2 linked regions of the Polymorphobacter megasporae genome follow. The protein of the gene in region 2 interacts with the protein of the main gene of each other region in a pairwise test. Links are inferred from orthologs where the notes say so. Each region holds a gene or a part of one and is shown on either strand. Other genes may lie near its edges.

Region 1 (4,712 bases), 850 kb from region 2 along the record:
TCGGCGAAGTCGAGCGTCGTCACCGCGACGAACGGCGCGTCGGGCTGGTCGGCGAACAGCACGCGCGATCCGGTCAGGCCGTGCGGCCCGAACGTCGCGTGGACCAGCGGCATGTGAGTCGCCATGTAATAATCTGCGTCGAAGGTCGCGCCCGGGGTGGCCGGATAGGCGACGATATAGCTGGTCATGGGTGTCAACTCCCCGCCGGTCATGGTGCGCAGCGCGATCGCCGGCCGAATCGCCTCGCCGCACCGTAGCCTGCGGACACGCGCCGCCATAGCCCGGCAACCGGCCGGGGTGGCGGCGATTCGTCCCCGCGCCTATCTCGGGGGCGATGACCGCATCCCGTCCCCGCGTCCGTGTCCTCGTTCTCCAGCACGGCCTCGGCGCGCTCGATTACGCGGTGCCCGACGACCTCGACCTCGGCTACGGCGACATCGTCGAGGTCCCGCTCGGGCCGCGGACGATCGTCGGCGTGGTGTGGGAGGCCGACCGCTGGGCCGCGCGCGAGGTGCCCGATGCCAAGCTCCGCCCCGTCGTCCGCCGCTTCGACGTCCCCGCGATGACCGCCGGATTGCGCCGCCTGATCGAATGGACCGGCGCGTATTATATGGCTCCCCCGGCGGCAGTGCTGCGGATGGCGCTGTCGGTGTCGTCGGCGCTCGTCGCGGCGGCGGACGTCACCGAGTACCGGCTCGGCACCATTTCCGACAAGCTCACCCCCCTCCGCGCCGCCGCGGTCGAGCGCCTCGACGGGCGACAGGGGTCGGTACGTGAACTCGCGCGCCACGGCGGCGTGTCGGAGGGGGTGATCCGCGGCATGGTCAAGGCGGCGATACTCGTGCCGATCGCGGTCAGTCCCGACACGCCGCCTCCGCTCCCCGATCCCGATTTCGCCCAGCCGGTGCTCAGCTACGAACAGGCGGTCGCGGCGGAGGATATCGCCCGCGCGGTCGACCTCCACGAATTTGCGCCGTTCGTCCTTGATGGGGTGACGGGGTCGGGCAAGACCGAGGTCTATTTCGAGGGCATCGCGGCGGCGCTCCGCTCCGAGAGCGAGCGCGGGGCCCCCTCCACCATGCAAGCGCATGGTCCCCCTCCCCCGAAGACGGGGGAGGATTTTGAAAGCAACGAGGCGGACGGCCCGCTTAATTCTCCCCCGTCTTCGGGGGAGGGGGACCGCGCCGCTTGGCGTGGTGGAGGGGGCGGCACAGCCACCGGCCAAACCCTCGTCCTCGTCCCCGAAATCGCCCTCACCGCCCCCTGGCTCGACCGCTTTGCCGCGCGCTTCGGCTGCCCCCCCGTCTCATGGCACTCCGACCTCCGCGGCTCCGAGCGCCGCCGGGCGTGGCGCGCGGTCGCCAACGGCACCGCCCGCGTCGTCGTCGGCGCGCGCTCCGCGCTGTTCCTCCCCTACGCCGACCTCCGCCTGATCATCGTCGACGAGGCGCACGAGTCGAGCTTCAAGCAGGACGAGGGCGTCCAGTATCACGCCCGCGACGTCGCCGTGATGCGCGCACAGATCGACGGCATCGCGGTCGTCCTCGCGACCGCCACCCCGGCGATCGAGACCCGCGTCCAGGTCGCGCGCGGCCGCTATACCGAGCTCAAGCTGCCGACCCGCTTCGGCGGCGCGCAGCTGCCGCGGGTCGAGACGATCGACCTGCGGACCAACCCGCCGCCGCGCGGGAACTGGCTCAGCCCGCCGCTGGTCCACGCGCTGCGCGAGACCTTCGTCGCGGGCGAGCAGTCGCTGCTGTTCCTCAACCGCCGCGGCTATGCCCCGCTGACCTTGTGCCGGAGCTGCGGCGAGCGCATCGAATGTCCGCAATGCACCGCGTGGCTCGTCGAACACCGGCTGACCGGGCGGCTCCAGTGCCACCATTGCGGCTATTCGGTGCCGGTGCCCAAGCTATGCCCGGCGTGCGGCGCCGCCGACAGCCTCGTCCCCTGCGGCCCCGGGGTCGAGCGCGTCGCCGAGGAGGTCGCGCGCGTCCTCCCCGACCTGCGCGTCGCGCTGGTGACGTCGGACACGATCTTCTCCCCCGCCCGCGCCGCCGCGCTCGTCGCGAGCGTCGAGGCGCGCGAGGTCGACCTGTTGATCGGCACCCAGCTCGTCACCAAGGGCTATCACTTCCCCGACCTGACCCTCGTCGGCGTGGTCGACGCCGACCTCGGGCTGGCGGGCGGCGACCTCCGCGCGGGCGAACGCACCTTCCAGCAGATCGCGCAGGTGTCGGGGCGCGCCGGCCGCGGCGCCAGGCCCGGCCGCGTCCTCCTCCAGACCCACCAGCCCGAAGCCCGCATCATGCGCGCGCTCGTCGAGTATGACGCGGAAGGCTTCTACGCCGCCGAAACCGACGCCCGCCGCGACCTCGGCCTGCCCCCGTTCGGCCGCCTGGCGGGGATCGTCGTCTCGGGCGAGGACGACGCCGCCGTCACCGCCACCGCCCGCGCGCTGGGCCGCAGCGCGCCCCAGGCCGAAGGGCTGGCCGTCCTCGGCCCGGCTCCCGCCCCGCTGGCGATGCTGCGCGGGAGGCACCGCCAGCGGCTGCTCGTCCACGCGCGACGGAGCCTCGACCTGCAGGGGATCATCGCCGCGTGGCTCGATGGGGTCGACGTGCCGGCGAGCGTGCGGGTCACGGTCGATATCGACCCGTATAATTTCTTGTGAGTGGTCTGATTAGCCGACTGTCTTTTTGTTGAGGGCATCCCAATCAGTAGAAAAATCTAGATGCGCGATGAAGGTGATCGGGTGCATCCAGTTCACTTTACAATCGCTACACACGTCCGGGACATGTCGCCTGGCACCGGTTCGCGTCGCCTTCGAGACCTCGGCGGTGACCACAACGCGATTGGGGTGGCCGAGGCCTGCGGCAATTAGGAAAGGATCCTGCCCGATCGTAATTAGATCGGCTTCTGTCAGCGGATCTCCGTACAGGTAGAGTACTTCCTGAACGGCGGCTGGATCGCTTACCTCATTCAAGAGCAGCGCCTTCTTTGTTTTTGGGTCGTGCATCCAGCTAGCTAGGGCATCATTGCCATTCTCAACTTCGGAATAGATTTGCGCAGGCATTTTCACTTGCCCGGCCTCGCCGTGGTGTATGAGCCATCTCCAGAATTCAGGAACCCGCGTGTGACCGTACCAAGTGTTGTGCGCCGTTATCAAGGCATTGGCGTCGAGAAGGTAGAGCATCAGGACATTGCTCGCCGTGGCTCGGCCAAGAGTGGGTAGACACTCATCGGCTTCACACCCAGCATCCTTGCTGCACGAGTTGGGGTGAGCGATCCATCGGCCATGCCCTGCCGCGCCACTGCCAACATGGCTGCACCAAGGCGATGTCGTCGGACTACATACCAGTTAGGACCCCCTTCTTTGCCTCGGTTCTTCTCGCGGTCGCGTCTTTTCTGGGCGAGCCATTGACCGCGGAATGTGTCGCGCAATTCAACCCAGCGGGCCTCCGCAAGAAGACCGATGCGGAACAACTGGTAGGCAACCATGGAACGGCTGATGCGGGCCTGATTCGCCAACGCGTCTATTATTGCGACATCGGCTGCTCCGCTGCCGAGCTGATGACCTATTCGCGCAATCTCTGCGGCATCAACCAAGACAGCTGCCGCTGCGTCGTTGCAGAGTTGTTCCACGCCAGCCTGCGGCGCACCGCCACTTACGCCGGTTTGGCCGAGCAGCAGGTGTGCCAACTCGTGCAGGAGCGTGAATGCCCATGCAGACTTCGCGTCCTGGTCGTTCACGACAATAAAAGGTGCCAACCTGTCCGCAATGGCGAAGCCCCGAAAGATGCTGACCTCGATGGCGGTAGACCAATGGCCACAATCGCCAGCCAACAAGACGAAGACGCCTTTGGCTTCTACAAGCCCACGCAGATATGCGAAAGCGTCCTCACCCCGACCGTGCGCGCGGTAGGCATCGCGGTCGAAGCTTATGAACTCGACAAGCGTTTCTGCGAGAGCGGCCGCATCACGCGTGCCGATAGCAGACCCAACCATATTGACCTCAGCCGCGTCTTCTTCGTCCTCAAGAATTTCACGAACAAGGGCTTGGCGAGCCTTCACGTCTCGCAATAGCGTAGCGAGCAATATGTTCGACGGGTCACCCCGGTCTGGCAATGTTCTAAAGTCTTGACCGAGCTCCGCCGGAGCAGGGACCTTGGGCATGTAGAAAGTAAGCAACGGGCGGCGATATTGGGCGGCCATACGCTGCAGGAGCGAGGCCGTAGGTGTCACTTCTCCGGCCTCAATAGCAGCCAATCGGTCCCCGCCAGACACTCCTCGAGCTGTCTTGAGATCGATCTTTCGGGCAGCCGTATCCCGGTCGAGACCAGCGGTCTCTCGCGCCCAGATCAAGACTTCAGGATTTATACTTGCCACGTTTGCACCATGCACATCGGGCCGCTAATGCGCTACCTTCTCGTCTGCATACCGAGAGTAGCGCGTGGCGGATCACTAAATCAGCCTTCGTTGCGATAGGTTTGAACCCCCCATGCCCATCGCCCGCCACACCCCCGCCTACCGCGCCCTCGCCACCGCGATGCTCGTCGCCGGGTTCGCGACCTTTGCGCTGCTGTACTGCACTCAGCCCCTCCTGCCGCGCTTCGCCGCCGAGTTCGCCATCACTCCGGCGGCGGCGAGCCTTGCGGTGTCGCTGGCGACGGGGCCGCTGGCGGTGGCGATCCTGTTTGCTGCGGTGGTGG
Region 2 (5,971 bases):
ATCACGCGCTTCGCTCCGTTCGGGCAGGCCGTCGCCGTCGCGGGAGCAACCGGCGATCCAAGCGCGCTCGGCCTGCAACTCCGCGGCATCATGCTCGCGCGCCCGCAATCGGCGTCGAGCGCGATGATCGCCGCCGCCAACGGTCCGGCCAAGGCGTATGCGGTCGGCGAGACGCTGCCGGGCGGCGCGATCCTCGATGCGGTCGAATTCGATCTCGTCGTCCTCCGCGTCAACGGCCAGCTCCAGACTCTCGCGTTCCCGGCCAAGCCCGGCGCGCCGGGCGCAGCGGGGCAACCGGCGCAGGTCGCCGTGCCGATGGGGCCGCAGCCGCGGATCGGCAATGCCGCGCCGGTCGAGCAATATCGCGCGCGCGCCGCCGACCCGCAGTCGCTGCTCGGCAGCCTCGGCGCGACCGCGACGCCCGATGGCTACCGCGTTGGCGCGACGCCGTCCGACGACATGCGCCGCGCCGGGCTCCAGCCGGGCGATATCGTCGAGAAGGTCAACGGCCAGGCGGTCGGCGACCCCGAGCGCGACCGCGCCTTGTTCGACGATGCGGTGGTTTCGGGACGCGTCCGCGTCGATGTCGTCCGCGACGGCAAGCACATCGCCATGTCGTTTCCGTTGCACTAGGGGGCAAGTCTGTGGGTCGGAACAAGCATCGGGCCGCGCTGTCGGCGGCGATCGGGGCGCTGGTCGCGCTGCCAGGCGTCGCGGCGGCACAGGCTGCGCCACAGGTCCCTGCACGGGTCCGCGCGAATGACGTTATCGTCAACATGCGCGACGTCGAGATCGCGCAGGTCGCCGAGCAGGTCTCGCGGATTACCGGGCGGACGCTGATCCTCGACCCGAGCGTCAAGGGCGTCGTCAACGTCGTCTCGGCCGAACCGCTGTCGGCCGATGGCGTCTGGGACCTGTTTCGCTCGGTCTTGCGCGTCTACGGCTTTGCCGCGGTCAAGTCGGGCGCGGCGTGGCGGATCGTGCCGCAGGCGTCGGCGATCCAGGGCGGCGCTACCGCGGCATCGGGGCGCAATGTCGCCCGCTCGCAGGACGTCGTCACCCGCGTCGTGCCCCTCCGCAACCTCCCCGCCGACTCCGCGGTGCGCGTATTCCGTCCGCTCGTCGCCTCGTTCGGTAGCATCGAGCCGCTGGCCAACCCGAATGCGATCGTCGTCACCGACTATGCCGAAAATGTCCGTCGGATCGAGCGGCTGGCGCAGGATCTCGATGCCGGCGGCGGCGCGTCGTTCGAAAGCCTGCCGCTCAAATACGCCAGCGCCAAGGACGTCGGCGCGGCGCTGGCGCGGATCATGGGTGACGGCACTGCGCCGGGGTCGCCGAAGATTGCGGTCGACGAGCGGAGCAACGTCATCCTTATCCGTGGTGATGCGCGCAGCCTGTCGGAGGCGCGGCGGATGGCGGTGCTGCTCGACAAGCCCGGCGGCGCGGCCCCGACGACGCGGGTGTTCCGCCTCAACTTCGCCGACGCCGAGAGTATCACCGACGTCCTGCGCGGCCTGACCGGCGGCGGCCAGCAGGGCGCGGCGACCAACCCGGTCGCGCGGAGCCTGTCGCGATCGCGCTCGAGCATCGGCGCGGGATCGACCTTCAGCACCTCGTCGTCGAATGGCAGTTCCGGGGCGAACGGCGGCCAAGGCAGTTTCGGCGCGCTCGGCGGCCAAGGCGGATTGAACGGCGGCGGCGCAACCACGGGATCGACGATCGCGGCGCTGACGGGCGGTCTCACCGCATCGGGCGGCGGCGGCACGACCCCGGTCGCGGGGGTCCAGACCGACGACCTGTCGATCCAGCCGGCGCCCGAATTGAACGCGATCGTTGTCCGCGGAACCCCGGCGGCGATCGCCGCGATCGGTGTCCTGATCGAGGAGCTCGATATCCGGCGTCCGCAGGTGCTGATCGAAGCCGCGATCGCAGAGGTCACCGGCGACGCCGCCGAGGCGCTCGGCGTGCAATTCGCGGCGGGCGGGGCGGCGGTGATAAACGGCGTCAGCGGCGGCACATCGTTCTCGAACACCGGCGTCTCGCTCGGCTCGGTGATCGCGGCGTTGGTTCCCGGCGGGCTCGGGCTCGTCGGCGACGGGCTGTCGATCGCGGGCGGCAGCAAGGGCAATTTCAACATCCTCGTCCAGGCGCTCGGCACCTCGACCAAGTCGAACCTGCTGTCGACGCCGTCGATCACGACCCTCGACAACGAGCCCGCCGAGATCGTCGTCGGCCAGAACGTGCCCTTCCGCACCGGCAGCTTCAGCACGACGGGCAACACGCTAACGCCGTTCACGACGATCGAGCGGCAGGACGTCGGCATCACGCTGCGCATCGTCCCGCGGATCCACGAGGGCGACAGCATCCGCCTCGAGGTCAGCCAGGAGGTGTCGTCGCTCGTCGGCAGCGTCACCGGCGCCGCCGACCTGATCACCAACCGGCGGAGCATCCAGACGACGGTGCTCGCCGACAATGGCGACACGATCGTGCTCGGCGGGCTAATCACCGACGATCGGACCAATACCCGCAGCCAGGTGCCGGTCCTCGGCGACATCCCGGTCCTCGGCAATCTGTTCAAGTCGCGCCAGCAAACCCAGACCAAGCGGACGTTATTCGTCTTCCTGCGCCCGACGATCCTCCGCGATCGGGCGTCGGTGGTCGCGGCGGCGAAGGTCAAGTACGATCGCCTCCGCGCACAGGAAGCCGGCGACCCCGACCGCAGCCTGCTGCTCCACCCGCCCGCGCCGCGCCTGCCGCTCGAGATACAGGGGATTTATTGACGGTCGGCGGCCCGTGAAATGACGCGCGGCGCTGTGAGAAAGCGCTGTCCTACACCCTCGCTGCGCGCGTAGCGTCGCCGGAAGTCGCCACCGGGCGGCAAGCCGCGCTCTTTCTCATCGTTAGCAAAGCGTTTCGCAAAAAAGGCTCGCGCAATCGGGCGACACGATCGCGCTGAAGCGTCCTCCGGATATTCCACCGTTTCACAATTGGGCACGGCTCGGGCTGCAACAGCGTCTCGCGAGATTGAAGTTCAAATGCGCGCCGCGAAATCAATGTACAAAAGCCTGAACTTAGTGTGACCTTTCGAGCCCACGAAAATCCCCGTCTGGCCGTTAAATCATTGAATCCAGGCACTTTCGGAGCATTTGGCCCGCGCGCAGTCGCCTGCTCCGTTAGGCGGCAGCAGCCATCGCCACGAGCTTCGCGACCGTATTCATGTTGCGCGCGGTCCCGGCCCGAGCCGCCGGGATAACCAGCTTCGTGTCGCGCATGCCATCGCCGTAATGGACGTAGAGTTCGCGAGCGCCCGCGACAATCTGCTCGCCTGCACGTCCGGTGACGCGATCGATCGCATCGGCGGGTGGTGCGGCATCGAGAAAGATCGCAACCGTCCGGTTGGCGGCGAGATCCGCGAACGGGGTCGCCGCGAGCACCGCTGCCAGCTCAATACCAGTCCTCACCACGACCCCCACCGGCTTGCCGGTGTGCGCCTGAAGTTTCGCCTCGAGCGCCGCCTTGACCTCGGCCTCACCTGCTGCCGAACGGAAGACGACATTGCCGCTGGCGATGTACGTCCGCGCCCCGATGAAGCCGAGCCCGTCGCAGATCGCCTTAAGATCGTTCATCGCGAGCTTGCCCGTGCCGCCGACGTTGACGGCACGGAGGAGCGCGATGAAGACCGTCGTTGCCGAGGTCACAGCTCCGATCAGAACGGGACGTCGTCGTCGAGATCGTCGCTGAAGCTGCCGCCGCCCGGATAAGCGGGCTTCTTCGCCGCCGGGGAAGCCCCGCCGCCAAAGCCACCGCCGCCCTGCTCGCGTCCGCCGCCGTAGCCGCCGCCGCCTTCACGCGCGCCGCCGCCACCCTCACCGGCACCGCTGTCGCGCCCGCCGAGCAAGGTGAGATTGCCGTTGAAATTCTGCAGTACGACTTCGGTGGTATATTTCTCGACCCCCGACTGGTCCTGCCATTTGCGCGTCTGCAGCGAGCCTTCGAGATATACCTCGCTACCCTTCTTCAGATACTGGCTGGCGATCTTGCCGATATTCTCGTTGAAGATCACGATGTTATGCCACTCGGTCTTTTCCTTGCGCTCGCCCGATCCCTTGTCGCGCCAGTTTTCGGACGTCGCGAGGCTGAACTTGACGACCCGCCCGCCGTTGCCGAATTCCTTGGTTTCGGGGTCCTTGCCGAGGCGTCCGACGAGAATGACTTTATTGACACCGGCCATATGCTTTTCCTTGCGATCCAATAGAACGTATAGCGAACGACTAATGCGTCCGCTGCGACTCGTCGAGTCCGAAATCTAGTCGATATATTGCGGCTGGGGAACGGCCGGGACGAGCGTTGCAAAGCGGCCTGTCAATGGTCGAGCCACCCGTCGGCGTATCGGACCCTGCCCGCGACGCCATCGAGCGCGCCGGGCCGGAGCTCGAAGATCATGCAGTTTTCGGCGGGTGCCTCGAACGGCAGGGCGATCGGGTAGCGGCCCAGAGCCTCGTAGCCGAATTGCGCATAGTATTCGGGAATACCGACGAGCAGCACGCTCTCGAAGTCGAGCGCGGCGGCGCGCTCGTGGACTGCGCCGACCAACTGCGTGCCGACGCCCCGGCGTTGAAATTCGGGCACGACCGACAGCGGCGCCAGTGCGAGCGTCGTCACGACCCTGCCGCCGCCCACGATGGCGGCCTTTGTCAGGAGAATGTGACCAACTGGCTCGCCGCCGATTTCGGCGAGCAGCGAGAGTGATGGCAGATACGCATCGGTCTCGCGCAGACGGTCGATCATGATGTGCTCGCGGTGGTCGCTGTAGGACACGTCGGCGTAGGCACGCCGGACGATGTCCGTGATCGTCGCGGCGTCGCCCGGCCGCTCCGCGCGGATCGTGATCGAAGAAGCCATGCTCGCGGGATACGTTCGGCCTCCGCGCTTGGCCATAGGCAGGGAGACGCTGAACACCCGGGTCCAGGGCCATCCGTGCTTGAAAATGCAACTGTCTTACGCCAGCATGACGGTTGGCGCGGGCAGCGGGGCGAGCAGCAGCGCAAGCGGAGGATCGATGGCGGGCGAGATCGAGGCGATGGGGGCGATGGCGACCGCGGGGCTCGCGGCGTCGACGCTCGACGGCCCCGGGTCGCACCCGGCAGAGCGCGGTGCCGCCGCCCGGCCGATCGGGGGCGCACCACCGCCGCTCCGCCGCGACGAGCACGACCTCGCGCACGGCGCCTGCGCCAACTGCGGCACGACGCTGACCGGCAATTTCTGCGCGGCCTGCGGGCAATCGGCGCACGTCCATCGCAGCGTCGGCCACATCTTCGAGGAATTTCTCCACGGCATCTGGCATTTCGACAGCAAGGCGTGGCGGACGCTGCCGCGGCTGGTGTTCGCGCCGGGGCGGCTGACGCGCGACTATGTCTACGGCAAGCGCGCGGGCTATATCGCCCCGCTGGCGTTATTCCTGTTCTCGATCTTCCTGATGTTCTTCGTCTTCGGGATACTCGGCGGCCCCGACATCAACGGCGCAATCAACTCGGCGGGGGGCAAGCCCGTCGCCGATGCCCGCACCAATGTCGCTGATGCCAAGCGCAACGTCGCCGATGCACGGCGGGAGATCGGCCATGCCAGGTTCGACAGTGACACGACGCCGGCGCAGATCAAGACGCTGAGCGCGACATTGGCGGCGAACGAGGCGGCGCTGGCGACGGCACGGGGGGCACTGGCGACCGCGCAGGCGATCCCGGCTCCGGCCGACAAGGCGGTTGGCAGCTGGCAAGAACAACTCGCCGACGGTGTCCGGTCGGGCAAGATCAAGCCCAACACCGGCAACGCGACGATCGATTCACGGATCCGCGAGGCGCTGCTCAACCCCGACTTCGCGCTCTATCGGATCGAGCAGAAGGCGTACAAACTGAGCTTCCTGCTGATCCCGCTGTCGCTGCCGACGCTGTGGCTGCTGTTCGTCTTCCGC

What was found.
Region 1: the proteins of ssb (region 2) and priA interact in binary tests that used the Escherichia coli proteins (3 or more experiments, as listed by UniProt). The link is inferred for Polymorphobacter megasporae from one-to-one orthologs.

Annotation. Positions count from the first base shown.
Region 1 is NZ_CP081848.1:912,919-917,630, forward strand. The notes cover bases 1-3,004. They hold priA (replication restart helicase PriA), read left to right. Parts: upstream 1-334; coding sequence 335-2,674; downstream 2,675-3,004. Other genes in these bases: KTC28_RS04250 (EthD family reductase), read right to left, coding at 1-188; KTC28_RS04260 (DUF4411 family protein), read right to left, coding at 2,684-3,004. Also shown: more of KTC28_RS04260, read right to left, coding at 3,005-3,196; KTC28_RS04265 (ImmA/IrrE family metallo-endopeptidase), read right to left, coding at 3,196-4,269; KTC28_RS04270 (MFS transporter), read left to right, coding at 4,502-4,712.
Region 2 is NZ_CP081848.1:59,818-65,788, reverse strand. What follows is about bases 2,473-5,179. They hold ssb (single-stranded DNA-binding protein), read right to left. Parts: upstream 4,235-5,179; coding sequence 3,710-4,234; downstream 2,473-3,709. Other genes in these bases: KTC28_RS00305 (DUF3667 domain-containing protein), read left to right, coding at 4,991-5,179; KTC28_RS00310 (GNAT family N-acetyltransferase), read right to left, coding at 4,366-4,905; KTC28_RS00320 (DUF1697 domain-containing protein), read right to left, coding at 3,177-3,701; gspD (type II secretion system secretin GspD), read left to right, coding at 2,473-2,783. In the rest of the region: KTC28_RS00330 (type II secretion system protein N), read left to right, coding at 1-633; more of gspD, read left to right, coding at 645-2,472; more of KTC28_RS00305, read left to right, coding at 5,180-5,971. UniProt on the Escherichia coli protein: Plays an important role in DNA replication, recombination and repair. Binds to ssDNA and to an array of partner proteins to recruit them to their sites of action during DNA metabolism. Acts as a sliding platform that migrates on DNA via reptation.